3 regions of the Oceanobacillus alkalisoli genome follow, and region 1 is predicted to be linked to each of the others. Evidence: riboswitches for the same ligand, from Rfam matches in the RefSeq annotation. Region 1 holds a riboswitch; each other region holds the start of a gene.
What was found. Region 1 has a riboswitch for S-adenosylmethionine ahead of L3V42_RS08975 (5-methyltetrahydropteroyltriglutamate--homocysteine S-methyltransferase). Riboswitches for the same ligand answer to the same signal wherever they lie in the genome.
Positions count from the first base shown of each region.

Region 1 (4,288 bases):
AGAATTTGACGGCAATGCGAATGAGTTTTCTATACAAAAAATAAAACATCTAACGACACAAACAACGATAAATGAAAAACAGTTAGAAAGGCTTTATCATTATCTGAAAAACCACCAAAAAGATACAGAAGACCACGTCATTACGTTGTATGATCAACTGCCTATCCGATTGAGCCAGGAAGAAATGAACCTACTTGTCGATGACCTTGAGAAAGTGCAGGAAATGTACCTTGACACATTCTGAATGACCGATTATAATAAGAATGATTTTTACAAGAAGAAGGAGCATTACTGAAAAAATGAGACAACAATTCCTAACTTTGAACCAATAATTGAATATGGTCAAAGACTCTGTTTGTGCTGCGGAGTAATTGGGATACGTCTGTCCTTTATTCATAATTTTATATCAAGTTATGGAATAGTTATATACTTTATAATGAACCCTACGGATAATTCGATGCATTGGTGGAAAGGCGGCTTTGTTCTGTCTTTCCTTTTTAGTTTTAGTGGCCCCCATGTATTTAAGATGTATCCCTTACTTTCAACCACAGGCAGCTGCTTGTGATTTTTTATTTTGAACAAACGATTGAAGGAGGAATTTTTTTGCAGATTTTATTATTCTTTTGATGTGAAAAAGTAACTGAAAAACATAGATATACGATACATTAAAATAAAATTAGAGGTAAAAATAATGAGCAAATCAAAAGAAAAAAATTATGAATTTCTATCAGAAGATCCGAATGTCAAAACATTGCCGCTTATGGCAGCGTTGATCATCGGAGCATTTTTCGCGATATTGAATGAGACACTGTTGAATATTGCGCTCACGACGTTAATGGCAGAGTTCGGTATTACGCTACCGACTGTACAGTGGGTCGCAACAGGATTTATGTTAATGATGGGGATTGTTATACCAGTATCTCCATTATTTATGCAATGGTTTACGACAAGGCAGCTTTTCATTGGGACGATGACGGTCTTTACAATTGGTACAACGATAGCGGCAATCGCGCCGACATTTTCCGTCTTGCTTACTGGCCGGTTGATTCAGGCGGTCGGTACTGGAATGTTGATGCCGATTATATTCAACGTCTTTTTACTTGTGTATCCTCCACATAAAAGAGGGAAAATCATGGGAATTGTTGGGTTAGTTATTATGTTTGCACCTGCAATCGGACCAACACTTTCGGGAGTTATCGTTGATTACTTGGGTTGGAGATTTTTATTTATCTCTGTCCTCCCATTTGCTGTATTTTCGATTCTTTTTGCCTTGAAATATTTGGTGAATGTATCGGAAGTGACGAAACCGAAGATCGATTGGCTCTCCATTGTCTTTTCAACGGTAGGTTTTGGTGCAACAATATACGGATTCAGCTCGGTTGGAGAGAGTGAGGCAGGGTTTTTAACACGTGATGTTTTAACTGCAATTATCATTGGGGTGATTGGAATCATTCTCTTTGCCATCAGACAATTTAAGCTGGAAGAACCGTTGATGGACTTGCGCGTGTTCAAATTGCCGATGTTCACGCATGCAGTAATCATGTTCATTATTATTGTGATGACGATGTTTGCCTCAGAACTTATCTTACCGGTGTTCATGCAGGGACCAATGGCTCTTGCACCAGCAATGGCTGGAATGCTGCTGCTCCCGGGAAGTATTTTAAACGGGATTATGAGCCCATTTATGGGCGCTTTATTCGATAAAGTTGGTCCTCGGGTGATGATGATACCTGCGACAATTGTGCTTGCCGGGACGATGTTTATGTTCAGCCGAATGACAGCTGATACGCCGCCTTGGGTAATAATCGTTGGATTTATGCTCATTATGCTTAGCGTATCTGCAACGATGATGCCAGCTGAAACGAATGGATTAAACCAGCTGCCGAAGCGGTTATATCCACACGGTACGGCTGTTATGTCTACGCTGCAGCCATTAAGCGGTGCAATTGGAGTCTCCGTATTTATTAGTATTCTGAACTCCAGACAGGCAAGTTATCTGGCAGGAGTTGCGGACCCAACGTCAGCCCAATCGCTAAGTCAAGCGATGGTTGTTGCGGTAGAACATGTCTACTTTATTATCTTTATCATTACGCTTGTTGCTGTCGTCTTGTCCTTTATTGTTTACCGGGCACGTCCGATTGAGGAAACGAATATTAAATAAAGGTTGACAATTATCTAAAAGCTATGTAGAGTATAGCTAATAACTTAATAAGCAAATTTTCTTATCGAGAGAAGTGGAGGGACTGGCCCTGTGAAGCTTCAGCAACAGACATTTATATGTACTGTGCTAATTCCAGTAGCATTATAAGCTTGAAGATAAGAAGAGTAGACACGATACTAGAATCCTCTTCTTATTTTAAAGAAGGGGATTTTCTTATTTAGTTAAAAAATATAACGAAAAGGGGCAGTATGATGACAACACTTACGAAAGCGCCATTCAGAGCAGATCATGTTGGAAGTTTATTAAGACCAGAACGGATTAAACAAGCAAGGGCAGATTTTCAAAATAACAAGATTTCAGCAGAGGAATTATATGCGATTGAAACGGAGGAAATTACCGGAATTGTTGATAAGCAGATTGAAGTTGGTTTAGAGGTTGTAACGGATGGAGAATTCCGTCGCAGATTCTGGCACACTGATTTCCTTGAGCATTTAAATGGCGTGGAAGGTTATGTTCCTGAGCATGGTTATAAATTTAAAGGGGTAGAAACGGAAAAGTACACGATTCGGAATAATGGAAAAGTGTCATTCAACCCGAACCATCCGTTTATCGAGGACTTTAAAGTGTTTAATCAAATCGTCGATGGGCGTGCAGTCGCAAAACAAACAATTCCGAGCCCGAATCAGTTGTTCCACCCTGGTATGATCGATGAGACGGTTTACTCTGATATTGAAGATTATGCAAAAGATGTTATTCAAGCGTACCGGGATGCGATTCAAGCGTTTTACGATGCGGGAGTCCGCTACTTGCAATTGGATGACGTATATATTGCGGGGCTTTCTTCTCCGGAAAAGGAATTCCCAGAAGAAGGCTACTCGAGAGAACAATACATTGACTTAGCTCTCCGCGTAATTAATGGAGTGTTAGATGAAAAACCGGCGGATTTAACCGTTACAACGCACTTATGCCGTGGGAATTACCAGTCTACATACATGTTCGGTGGTAGTTATGATTTAATCGCACCAACCTTGCTTGCAAAAGAAAAAGTGGACGGATTCTTCCTGGAATATGATGACGAGCGTTCCGGGGATTTCAAAGCACTCGCTCATATCCCTAAAGGTGGGCCGCAAGTGGTGCTTGGCTTGGTTACTTCGAAATCAGGTGAACTTGAAGATAAGGAAGAGCTGAAAGCACGGATTAAGGAAGCAACACAATATATTCCAAAGGAGCAGATTTGTTTAAGTCCCCAATGCGGGTTCTCATCAACCCACCACGGGAATAAATTAACGGAAGAGCAGCAGTGGGAGAAATTACGTTTTATCGTTGAGTTATCCAAGGAAATCTGGGAAGATTAATAAAGGGAATTTGATTTTTCTAATAGAAATATGTATTATAGGAACTATAAATCTTAAATGTCAAGGAGAATGAATGAAAATGAGACTACGATTCCAAACTTTGAACCGGTAACTAAATACGTTCAAAGACTTTGCTTATTTAAGCAGAGTAAATGGGATTAGTCTGTCCTTTTCATTAATCTTCATTTTTATATGTTATTTGTTATCAAGAGGAAGGCGGCTTATTCTGCCTTCTTTTTTTGTGCGTTTTTTACTGAAAGATGGAGTACAGGAGGAAAATTATATGCAAATGTTATTATTCTTTTAATACGAGCTCGCACTAAACTTGAGCTCGTATCGATCCTAGCTATCGATACGAAATAGAACAATTTCGGGAGGTAGCAAAGATGGAAAAAATATGTTTTGAATTAGAAAATATAGCGTTAACTTATTTTGACCAAACGATAGTAGAAATTGAACGTTTAGCAATCCACCAGTTTGATCGGATTGGAATCGTCGGGAAAAATGGTGCAGGAAAGAGTACGTTATTGAAGTTGCTTGCTGGAATGATTCAGCCAGCACGTGGCAAGGTGCATCGTCATGCAGACTTTGCCTATTTTGACCAATTGTCGGAACCGGAGCAAAGTGAAGTTGATTATGAATTGATCGGGAAATTAGCGATTCCGGAGACTTCAATTGATCACTTCAGCGGCGGGGAGCAGACAAGATTGAAGCTGGCACAAATTTTTTCCGATTATCACGAAGGCTTACTGCTGGATGAGCCGACGACACA
Region 1 covers NZ_JAKNRA010000005.1:88,189-92,476, reverse strand. Annotated here, with positions in the region: gene L3V42_RS08985 (hypothetical protein) at 1-244, shown strand, start outside; gene L3V42_RS08980 (MDR family MFS transporter) at 692-2,161, shown strand; SAM riboswitch class I at 2,220-2,323, shown strand; gene L3V42_RS08975 (5-methyltetrahydropteroyltriglutamate--homocysteine S-methyltransferase) at 2,410-3,516, shown strand; gene L3V42_RS08970 (Msr family ABC-F type ribosomal protection protein) at 3,903-4,288, shown strand, end outside.

Region 2 (4,288 bases), on a different contig from region 1:
ATGCCCCGGCCGACGAGAATCCAAGCATAGGAATCAAACAGGGCAGCCCCAATGCCAGCAAGTAAAGCGCCACAGGCAAAAAGGATAAGGGATGGTAACATAATGATTTTCCGAGAATAACGGTCAGACAGATAACCGACAATCGGAATCATTATTGCTGCGGCAATTGAAAATACAGTAATTATTAAGCTTACTTGGAGTTGCGATAAGCCGAGTGAAGACTTCATTTCCGGTAAAACGGGGATTAGCATGGAATTTCCAAGTGTCATCATGAGCGGAACAGACCCGACGGCTAGTATTGTCATTCCTTTATTCGTTTTTCTCAACGTTTGTGCACTCCTTGCGCGTACTCTATTTGATATTAATTGGTGGAAGGACGAGCCATCCTTTTTCCTTTGCAATATCCAGTATTTTTTGTTCGTATTCCTCTTGTTGACCATGGAAATCACTGAACATAGAACGAATGTCTTCGTTTATAGCGATGCTTATCAGATAACTGCTATTAGACCTTAAAGACATCAGTTCCTTATGAATAAATGTGAAAATTTCCGGATCATTAAATCTTGCTCCAGCAGGAATATCTTCCACCTCTACATTCGGCCTGTCCGGTGGTGCGGGTGGCAAGCGGATACCAGCCTCTTTTAATATTCCCTCAACTTGCTGTTCTTCTTGAATAAGGCAGCTTTCCACCAAGTCTTCACCATATGTTTTTAAATCATGATCTCCTGTATGGTTGATTAGCACTTGCATTGTAACGAGGAGATGCTTTGTATGATATAAATAATTCCATAAATGATACACTTCTCCTGAATGGAACGGTTCATTCGCTTTATTTCGTGCAGTCATTATAATCCTCCTTTCTATCCTGCATAGTTTCTCTCCATTCAGCGAATATTATCCAAGAAAATAAAGAAGGGACACACCCTATATAAAGGGTCATGTCCCAACTTTTGATGCATTTCAATTCGTTATAGGGTTACGATTAATTTTGCGAAATACTTGCTCAAGATCGCTGATGAGATCGTCGACATGTTCAATGCCAACTGAAAAGCGCAGGAGGCGATCGTCTACCCCGCGCTTGAGCCGGTCTTCAAGCGGCATGTCGGCATGTGTTTGTGTTGTTGGATATGTAATGAAGCTTTCCACTCCTCCTAAACTTTCCGCAAACGTAATCAACCGCAAGTTTTGCAGGAAGGGGTTGATTAAATTCGCATCATGTAACCGGAAGGAAAGCATCCCACCAATACCTGGGTATAAAACATTCCGAACAGTATCATTCCTCTCTAGATATTCTACAATTTTTTTTGCGTTTTTCTCATGACGATCCATTCGGATTCCGAGTGTCTTTAGCCCCCTAACAACTAAATAAGAGTCAGCAGGAGAAAGCACTCCACCAGCAGCATTATGGTTCGTTTCAAGTAATTCAGAAACATTTTCATCTTTCGCAACGACTAACCCTGCCAATACATCATTATGTCCACCAATATATTTCGTTGCACTATGAATGACTATATCAGCACCGAGTTCCAATGGCTGCTGCAGATATGGTGTTAAAAATGTATTATCAACAATAAATAGCAGCCCATGCTTTTCAGCGAGTTCGGCATATGTTGGAATATCAATTACCTGCATTAATGGGTTTGTGGGAGTCTCAATGAAAATAGCTTTCGTATCTTTTGTAATCAGCGCTTCAATAGCATCGGTCGGTGTGAAATCAGAATAGCTTGCTTTTATATTGTATCTTTCCTCATATTGCTTTAACAAACGGTACGTCCCACCATAAACATCTGCTGAAAATATTAAGGAATCCCCAGAGTTAAACAAGGAGAGGACTAGTTGAATTGCAGCCATACCAGAGCTGCAGGCAAAACCTGCATGACCATTTTCTAAATCAGCAATGCCATCTTCAAGAATTTGCCTTGTCGGATTTTTCGTCCTGCTATAATCAAATCCCGTTGATTCTCCGAGCCCTTGATGTTCATAAGCAGTCGATAAGTAAATTGGTGTACTTACTGCTCCTGTTCTTTCATCTGAACGATTTCCTAATTGAACTAAACGGCTTTCAATCTTTTGCTTTGTCATTTTATCACCCTATTCTTCATAATAAAAAGAGGCCTTCTCTAAGAAGAAGGCCTCGGAATCTACACAAGTACACTCTTCTCATCTTCAAGACGGCAAGAACCGTCAATTGGAATTAGCACCATGCTCATGTGTTTAAGCTGGTTGCTGAGACTTCAACGGGCCAAATCCCTCCGCCTCTCTTGATAAGAAATAATGCTATACAATTGTTATGGATTGAATACATCTTAGTACAAATCGTTGGTAAATGCAAGAAAAGTAAAAAATAATGACAGAATGCATGCAAAATAGTTTGCAACCCGGTAAATCGCTGATATAGTTATAGGAAAATAAAAAAGCTAAACAAATGGTAAGGATATTTTTTAGTATGTGAATGAATTTCATAATTACCAAAGTCGGCTTTTCCATCACCATATGTAGTTGGGAACGAACCAACTCAACTACATATGGTGATGGTGAAGCATTAAATACGTATTATGAAATTCATTAATGTGTTATGTTATTAGTTTAGTGACTGTATTTACCCTATTTGCATGATTATGGAAGGATTAGGTTAAGGAGCAAGATTTATGAAGGAAAAAATATACTTTTACTATACAAATGATCTGCATAGTAATTTCAATCAATGGCCGCGGACGGCTGGCTATTTAAAAGATATGAAGAGCAGTCGTCAAACCCGAGGAGATGCCCACTTTCTAGTTGATATCGGTGACCATATGGACCGAGTTCATCCTATATCAGAAGCTTCTATGGGGAAGGCGAATGTGGAGCTTTTGAATGAAGTCGGCTATGATGCCGTTACACTCGGGAATAACGAAGGAATAACACTTTCTCATGACGACTTATATCATTTATATGATGAAGCGGACTTTCAAGTAGTTTGTGCGAATTTGAAACATAAAGAAGAGCATCCTCCAGATTGGTTGCATGATACGCAGGTTCTTCGGACTGAATCGGGGGTGCGAATTGGACTGATTGGATTAACTGCCCCGTTTAATGCTTTTTATCAACTGCTTGGTTGGCATTTAACTTCACCATTTGAAGAATTGGAAAAACAACTGGATTCTCTAAAGCAAAAAACAGATATTATTATCCTTCTATCCCATTTAGGACTTAGTGAAGATGAGGCAATAGCGCGGAAGTTTCCGGATATCGATGTTATCATTGGTGGTCATACCCATCATTTGTTACGGACGGGTGAGTACGTGAACAACAGTCTTTTAACTGCAGCCGGAAAGCATTGCATGTACGTTGGCGAAGTGATTTTAACTTATGATCATGATAAAAGAGAGCTTACACATAAAGAGGCTTATACAACAGATGTTTCCAGTTATTCCGAAAATGAGGATACGAGTATATTGCTTGATGAACTCGCTGCAAAAGCGGGTAATGTGTTGGAGGAAGAGGTAGTCTATTTAGAAGAGGGATTTGAAACGGATTGGTTTCATGATGTGCCAATGATGCAAGACTTAACGGAAACGGTCCGCAAATGGACAGACGCTGATGCTTCCTTATTAAATGCAGGGTTATTACTGGATGGATTACCGAAAGGAATGGTAACTTATGGTGATATCCATCGGATTTGCCCGCATCCAATCAATCCGGTCGTCGTACATCTACGGGGAGATGAGTTAATTGAAGTGATCCGCGCTTCCTTGCAGAAAGATTTTATGGAGATTCAATTGAAAGGGTTCGGTTTCAGGGGGAAAGTGATTGGCAGAATGCTTTTCTCTGGCTTATCCATTTCAACAACGATAAGAGCAAACGGGAGAGAGGCGGTGACCGGGGTTATGTTTCAGGATGGCTCAGCCGTGGAGAAAGAGAAAACATATTGCATCGCTACTGCTGATACATTTACTTTCGGGCGATTGCTCCCGGAAATTGCTAAGTCTGAAATGAAACAGTATTTCTTACCTGAGTTTTTGCGGGATTTACTACTTGATACGCTTAAGAATAAGACACCGCAAGCGTGAAATTGATGCCAGTGACAGGGGAGCCTTCTTTTGCATACTTTATTATGTAACTAAAGGAGGCCTCCGGAGATGATCACGGTTAATCCAATTGAAATTGAAGGAATGCAGTTCACAGCAGTAAGTGTCGAACTGCCAAAGACGACATTACTCACGGTTTCAAACGAAGTCGGCTATATTATGTGTGCTGCGCTGGATGTGGATATTTTTAATGAGATTCCGAAGCTGCGAGAAAGAGA
Region 2 covers NZ_JAKNRA010000006.1:92,997-97,284, reverse strand. Annotated here, with positions in the region: gene L3V42_RS09810 (MFS transporter) at 1-305, opposite strand, end outside; gene L3V42_RS09805 (DUF3231 family protein) at 352-846, opposite strand; gene L3V42_RS09800 (methionine biosynthesis PLP-dependent protein) at 961-2,082, opposite strand; SAM riboswitch class I at 2,158-2,271, opposite strand; gene L3V42_RS09795 (bifunctional metallophosphatase/5'-nucleotidase) at 2,649-4,052, shown strand; gene L3V42_RS09790 (YunC family protein) at 4,122-4,288, shown strand, end outside.
Region 2: it holds a riboswitch for S-adenosylmethionine, as region 1 does, so the genes downstream of both, L3V42_RS09800 (methionine biosynthesis PLP-dependent protein) here and L3V42_RS08975 (5-methyltetrahydropteroyltriglutamate--homocysteine S-methyltransferase) in region 1, are expected to answer to the same signal.

Region 3 (4,288 bases), on a different contig from region 1:
CTTAGTGTCGGATGATAAATATTTTGCAAAATCTCTTCCACAACAGATGCCTCATCGTCCTGCTTTAAAGTGGAGCGGAAGACTTCATCTGTAATATAATTCGCTTTCCCGTAACCTGCTTTCAGCGGGGAGAAACGGTTGCTCATATCTTCTTCACGCCAGCCAAACATTGTCGTATCAACCGTTAGAACGATTGCTTGATAGCCTGCTTCTTCTGCACGTTTTACCATATTAAAGGAAATAGCTTCGTTATTGGACCAGTACAGCTGGAACCATTTCGGACTATTTCCTGAAACTTCCTTTACTTCCTCGATCGAGTAACTGGAAACGGTGCTTTGGATATAAGGTACATCCAGTTTTGCAGCTGCTTTTGCAACCGCAAGTTCTGCCTCTTCATGCGTTGTTTTAAGCATCCCGATCGGAGCAAGCAAGAATGGATGACGGTACGTATGACCAAATAATTCTATAGTCGTGTCCACATTCGAAACATCATTTAAATATTGGGGAACAATCGAATACTTCTCGAACGATGCGATGTTTTTCCGCAATGTCTCCTCCCCTCCGCCTCCAGAACGGGTGTAGCCAAATGCGTTTTTCGACATTTTCTCTTTCGCTTTTGCCTCTAACTCTTCCACACGAAAAGGAAAGTCTTCCTCTATCTCCAAGTTCGCAATAAATGCGTCTGTCGTCTTTGTCGTAGTCGTCAAGACCTCTCCCCCCTTAAAAGTTGAGCTTTCTTCTTCCCATTAATCCTTCTTGAGACGTGCAGCAATCCGGTTACCGAGAGACTGGATTCCTTGAACAAGGATGATCAAGATAAAGACCGTCGCATACATGACGTCCACTTCATAACGCAAGTGACCGAAACGATATGCCAAGTCACCGAGTCCGCCTGCTCCAACGAGGCCGGCCATTGCGGTTGCACCGATCAAGCTGATCGTTACAATCGTTAAGCCTAAGATGATCGATGGACGGGCTTCCCGGAGCATGACGCTCCAAATAATTTTATGCGTTTTAATCCCCATTGCTTTATATGCTTCAATAATTCCGCTATCTACTTCAAGGAGCGAGCTTTCCAGTAAGCGTGCAAGGTATGGCGCTGTATAAATAACAAGCGGCACGATAACGCCTTGTACTCCAATTGTTGTTCCGACCAAGAATTTTGTAAATGGCAGGATGAAGAATAATAAAATAATAAACGGAATCGAGCGGACGATGTTAATTACTAAGTTCAGGAATTGATAGACGAACTTATTTTCCAATGATTGGCCTGGTCGCGTCAGCACAACGAGTATTCCTAATGGCACTCCGATTAAGATCGCGAAAAACAGTGAGATGATGACCATTTGAAATGTTTCCATGACGGCTTGTCCAATAATTGGCAGCCATTGTTCGATAAAGTTTCCCATTTTATTCTCCCTCCACTTCTTCTGTCGCGACCCCTTGTTCGTTTAAGAACTTCAAGGAGGCGTTGATTTGTTCCGGTTCGCCGATAAGATGAAGGATCAGATTTCCGACGATACCGTTTTTCAATTCCATAATATTTGCCGTTAAAATATTCGGCTTTACGTTAAACTTTTCAATTACTTGTGCGAGCAGCGGCTCCCCAGCACTTTCCCCGATAAAGGTCAGGCTTGTCACCGTACCATTTAGTTTCAATTGGCTGATGAGGGATGCAGATAATTTACGCTGCGAAATGGTATCTAAAAACCGCTTTGTCGTTTTATGACGAGGATCGGTGAATAATTCGATGGTGGAGCGCTGTTCGACAATTTCCCCATTTTCTAGAACCGTTACACCGTCACAAATCTTCTGGATTACACTCATCTCATGGGTAATGAGTAAGATCGTTATTCCAAGTTCTTCATTAATCTTAAGGAGTAAATCAAGAATGGAATTGGTTGTTTCGGGGTCAAGGGCACTTGTCGCTTCGTCACTCAGCAGAATTTCCGGTTCCTGTGATAATGCACGCGCAATGGCGACCCGTTGCTTTTGTCCACCAGAGAGTTGAGATGGGTAATTGTTCTTTCTGTCTCCTAAATCAACAATCTCCAAATATTTTTCGACACGTTTCTTCACTTCTTCTTTGTTGTAGCCGAGAAGTTTAAGCGGAGTTGCCACGTTCTCATAAACGGTGGCAGTCTTCATCAAATTGAAATGCTGGAAAATCATGCCGATCTTCTGGCGTGTTTTCCGCAAGTTTTCATTTGATAAAGCTGTTAGCTCTGTACCATTGATCGTTACCGTTCCGCTGTTTGGCTTTTCCAGTAAATTGACGAGCCGGATCAACGTACTTTTTCCGGCACCACTGTAACCAATGACACCGTGGATTTCACCTTTTTCCACATGAAGGCTGACATTATTGACTGCTGCCACATCCCCATTCTTAGATGGGAATATCTTCGTGATGTTATCTAATTTGATCATCTATCTATCTTTCCCTTCCAAATCGTCTCCAGATATAAAAATAGTCGGTGATACATTTTTTGTATTAAAATAGCCTCTCTTTTTTACAAAGAAAGAGAGGCTTGTATGTATGCAAGTTGTCCTCTCTCATCTTTCAAAACATGACGTTTTGCTGGAATTAGCACCTGTTTTATGTTGACCATAAAAAGGTTGCCGAGCTTCAACGGGCCAGTCCCTCAGCTACTCTTGATAAGAGATATAAGCTATTTAATTCTATTGATATAGAGTACAGCAAAAATCGTATTCCGTCAACTTTTAATTTCTTCACCTTTTCGGTCAGGGAAAATATTCAGTTTTTCAATCCGTTCGATTGCTTCCTTCAAACGTGCTTCGTCAACGAGTAAGCCAACCCGGATATAACCTTCCCCGTATGCACCGAAGCCATTTCCTGCAGCAACGGCCACATCCGCTTCGTCCAACAGCAAGTCGGCAAACTCTTCACTCGTATATTCTTCTGGAACCGGCAGCCAGGCAAAGAACGATCCACTAGGAGCCTCTACTTCCCAGCCAATACGTTTACATGCTGCAATTAATGTATTTCTCCTGTTCTCATATAACTCGACTAACCTTTTTACGCTTGACTGTTCCTCGGTTAAAGCAATTGCTGCCGCATGTTGTACAGCTGGGAACAGACTAACAAATAAATGGTCTTGCAAGAGATTGATCGCTTCAATCATTTTCGCATTCCCGACCGCAAAGCCAACACGCCAGCCGGCCATATTATATGTTTTCGATAACGTATACAGCTCAATCCCGATATCTTTCGCACCTGCTGCCTCAAGAAAACTAACCGGTTTCTTCCCGTCAAAGCCAATCGCACCGTACGCAATATCATGAACGATTCCAATGCCGTGTTCCCGGCCTAGCTGTGCCGTCTTTTCGAAAAATTCCTTAGAAGCAATAGCTCCCGTAGGATTATTCGGATAATTTAAGTATAATAATTTCGCTTCTTCTAGCTGTTTCGGCGTTAGCTTGTCATAGTCTGGCAGAAATGCATTTTCATGAAGTAATGGCATCACTTCATGCCGCACATTCGCAAGCTTCACACCAGACAGATAGTCTGGATAGCCAGGGTCCGGCAGTAACATCATCTCTCCTTCATTCATTAAGGCGAGGGGTAATTCGACTAAACCGATTTTTGTACCGAATAAAACAGCGACTTCTGTTTCCGGGTCGAGTTCGACATTGTATTCCCGTTTATAAAAGTCAGCTGCTGCTTGCTTCAATTCCACTGTACCGCGAAACGGTGAGTATTGATGTGAATTTGGATCTGCCGCCGCTTTTTGTAAAGCTTCTACAATATGGGTTGGTGTCGGCTGATCTGGGTTCCCTTGCCCTAAATTAATAACATCGCGGCCTTCTGCGTATGCTTTTGTCACTTTTTCTACGAGAGTTGCGAAAAATTGAACAGGCAACTCCTTTAAGCGATTCGAAAATTCCATTGACATAACCTCTTTATTCGTTTATTTACTCAACTTTTGCGCCATGAAATAACTAATTATTCCTTTATAAAGCTGTTGATTACTTTCATACAGCGTAAGTGTCCAAAACTCTCTTCTGGAGGTCCGCAGTCCAGACACTTCTCGCACCTGCTGAGCGGCCGGCAAGCCCCCTCGCGCTATCGCGCTGCGGGGTCTCGCCAGGCCTATCCTCCCGCAGAAGTCTCGAGGTGTCTGGACTGCTCCCAGGAAAGGTCGAATTTAGATTACTGTTTAATATTCCAGGAGTTGAATCCTTATCGCGACGGAATAATTTCTATTTAAAATAACCGTCTTACCAGTTCAGTTGCCCGGTGGACGGTGACTCCTGCGGGAACAGCACG
Region 3 covers NZ_JAKNRA010000001.1:794,782-799,069, forward strand. Annotated here, with positions in the region: gene L3V42_RS03565 (alpha-hydroxy-acid oxidizing protein) at 1-707, opposite strand, end outside; gene L3V42_RS03570 (methionine ABC transporter permease) at 747-1,409, opposite strand; gene L3V42_RS03575 (methionine ABC transporter ATP-binding protein) at 1,411-2,427, opposite strand; SAM riboswitch class I at 2,551-2,662, opposite strand; gene L3V42_RS03580 (pyridoxal phosphate-dependent aminotransferase) at 2,715-3,908, opposite strand.
Region 3: it holds a riboswitch for S-adenosylmethionine, as region 1 does, so the genes downstream of both, L3V42_RS03575 (methionine ABC transporter ATP-binding protein) here and L3V42_RS08975 (5-methyltetrahydropteroyltriglutamate--homocysteine S-methyltransferase) in region 1, are expected to answer to the same signal.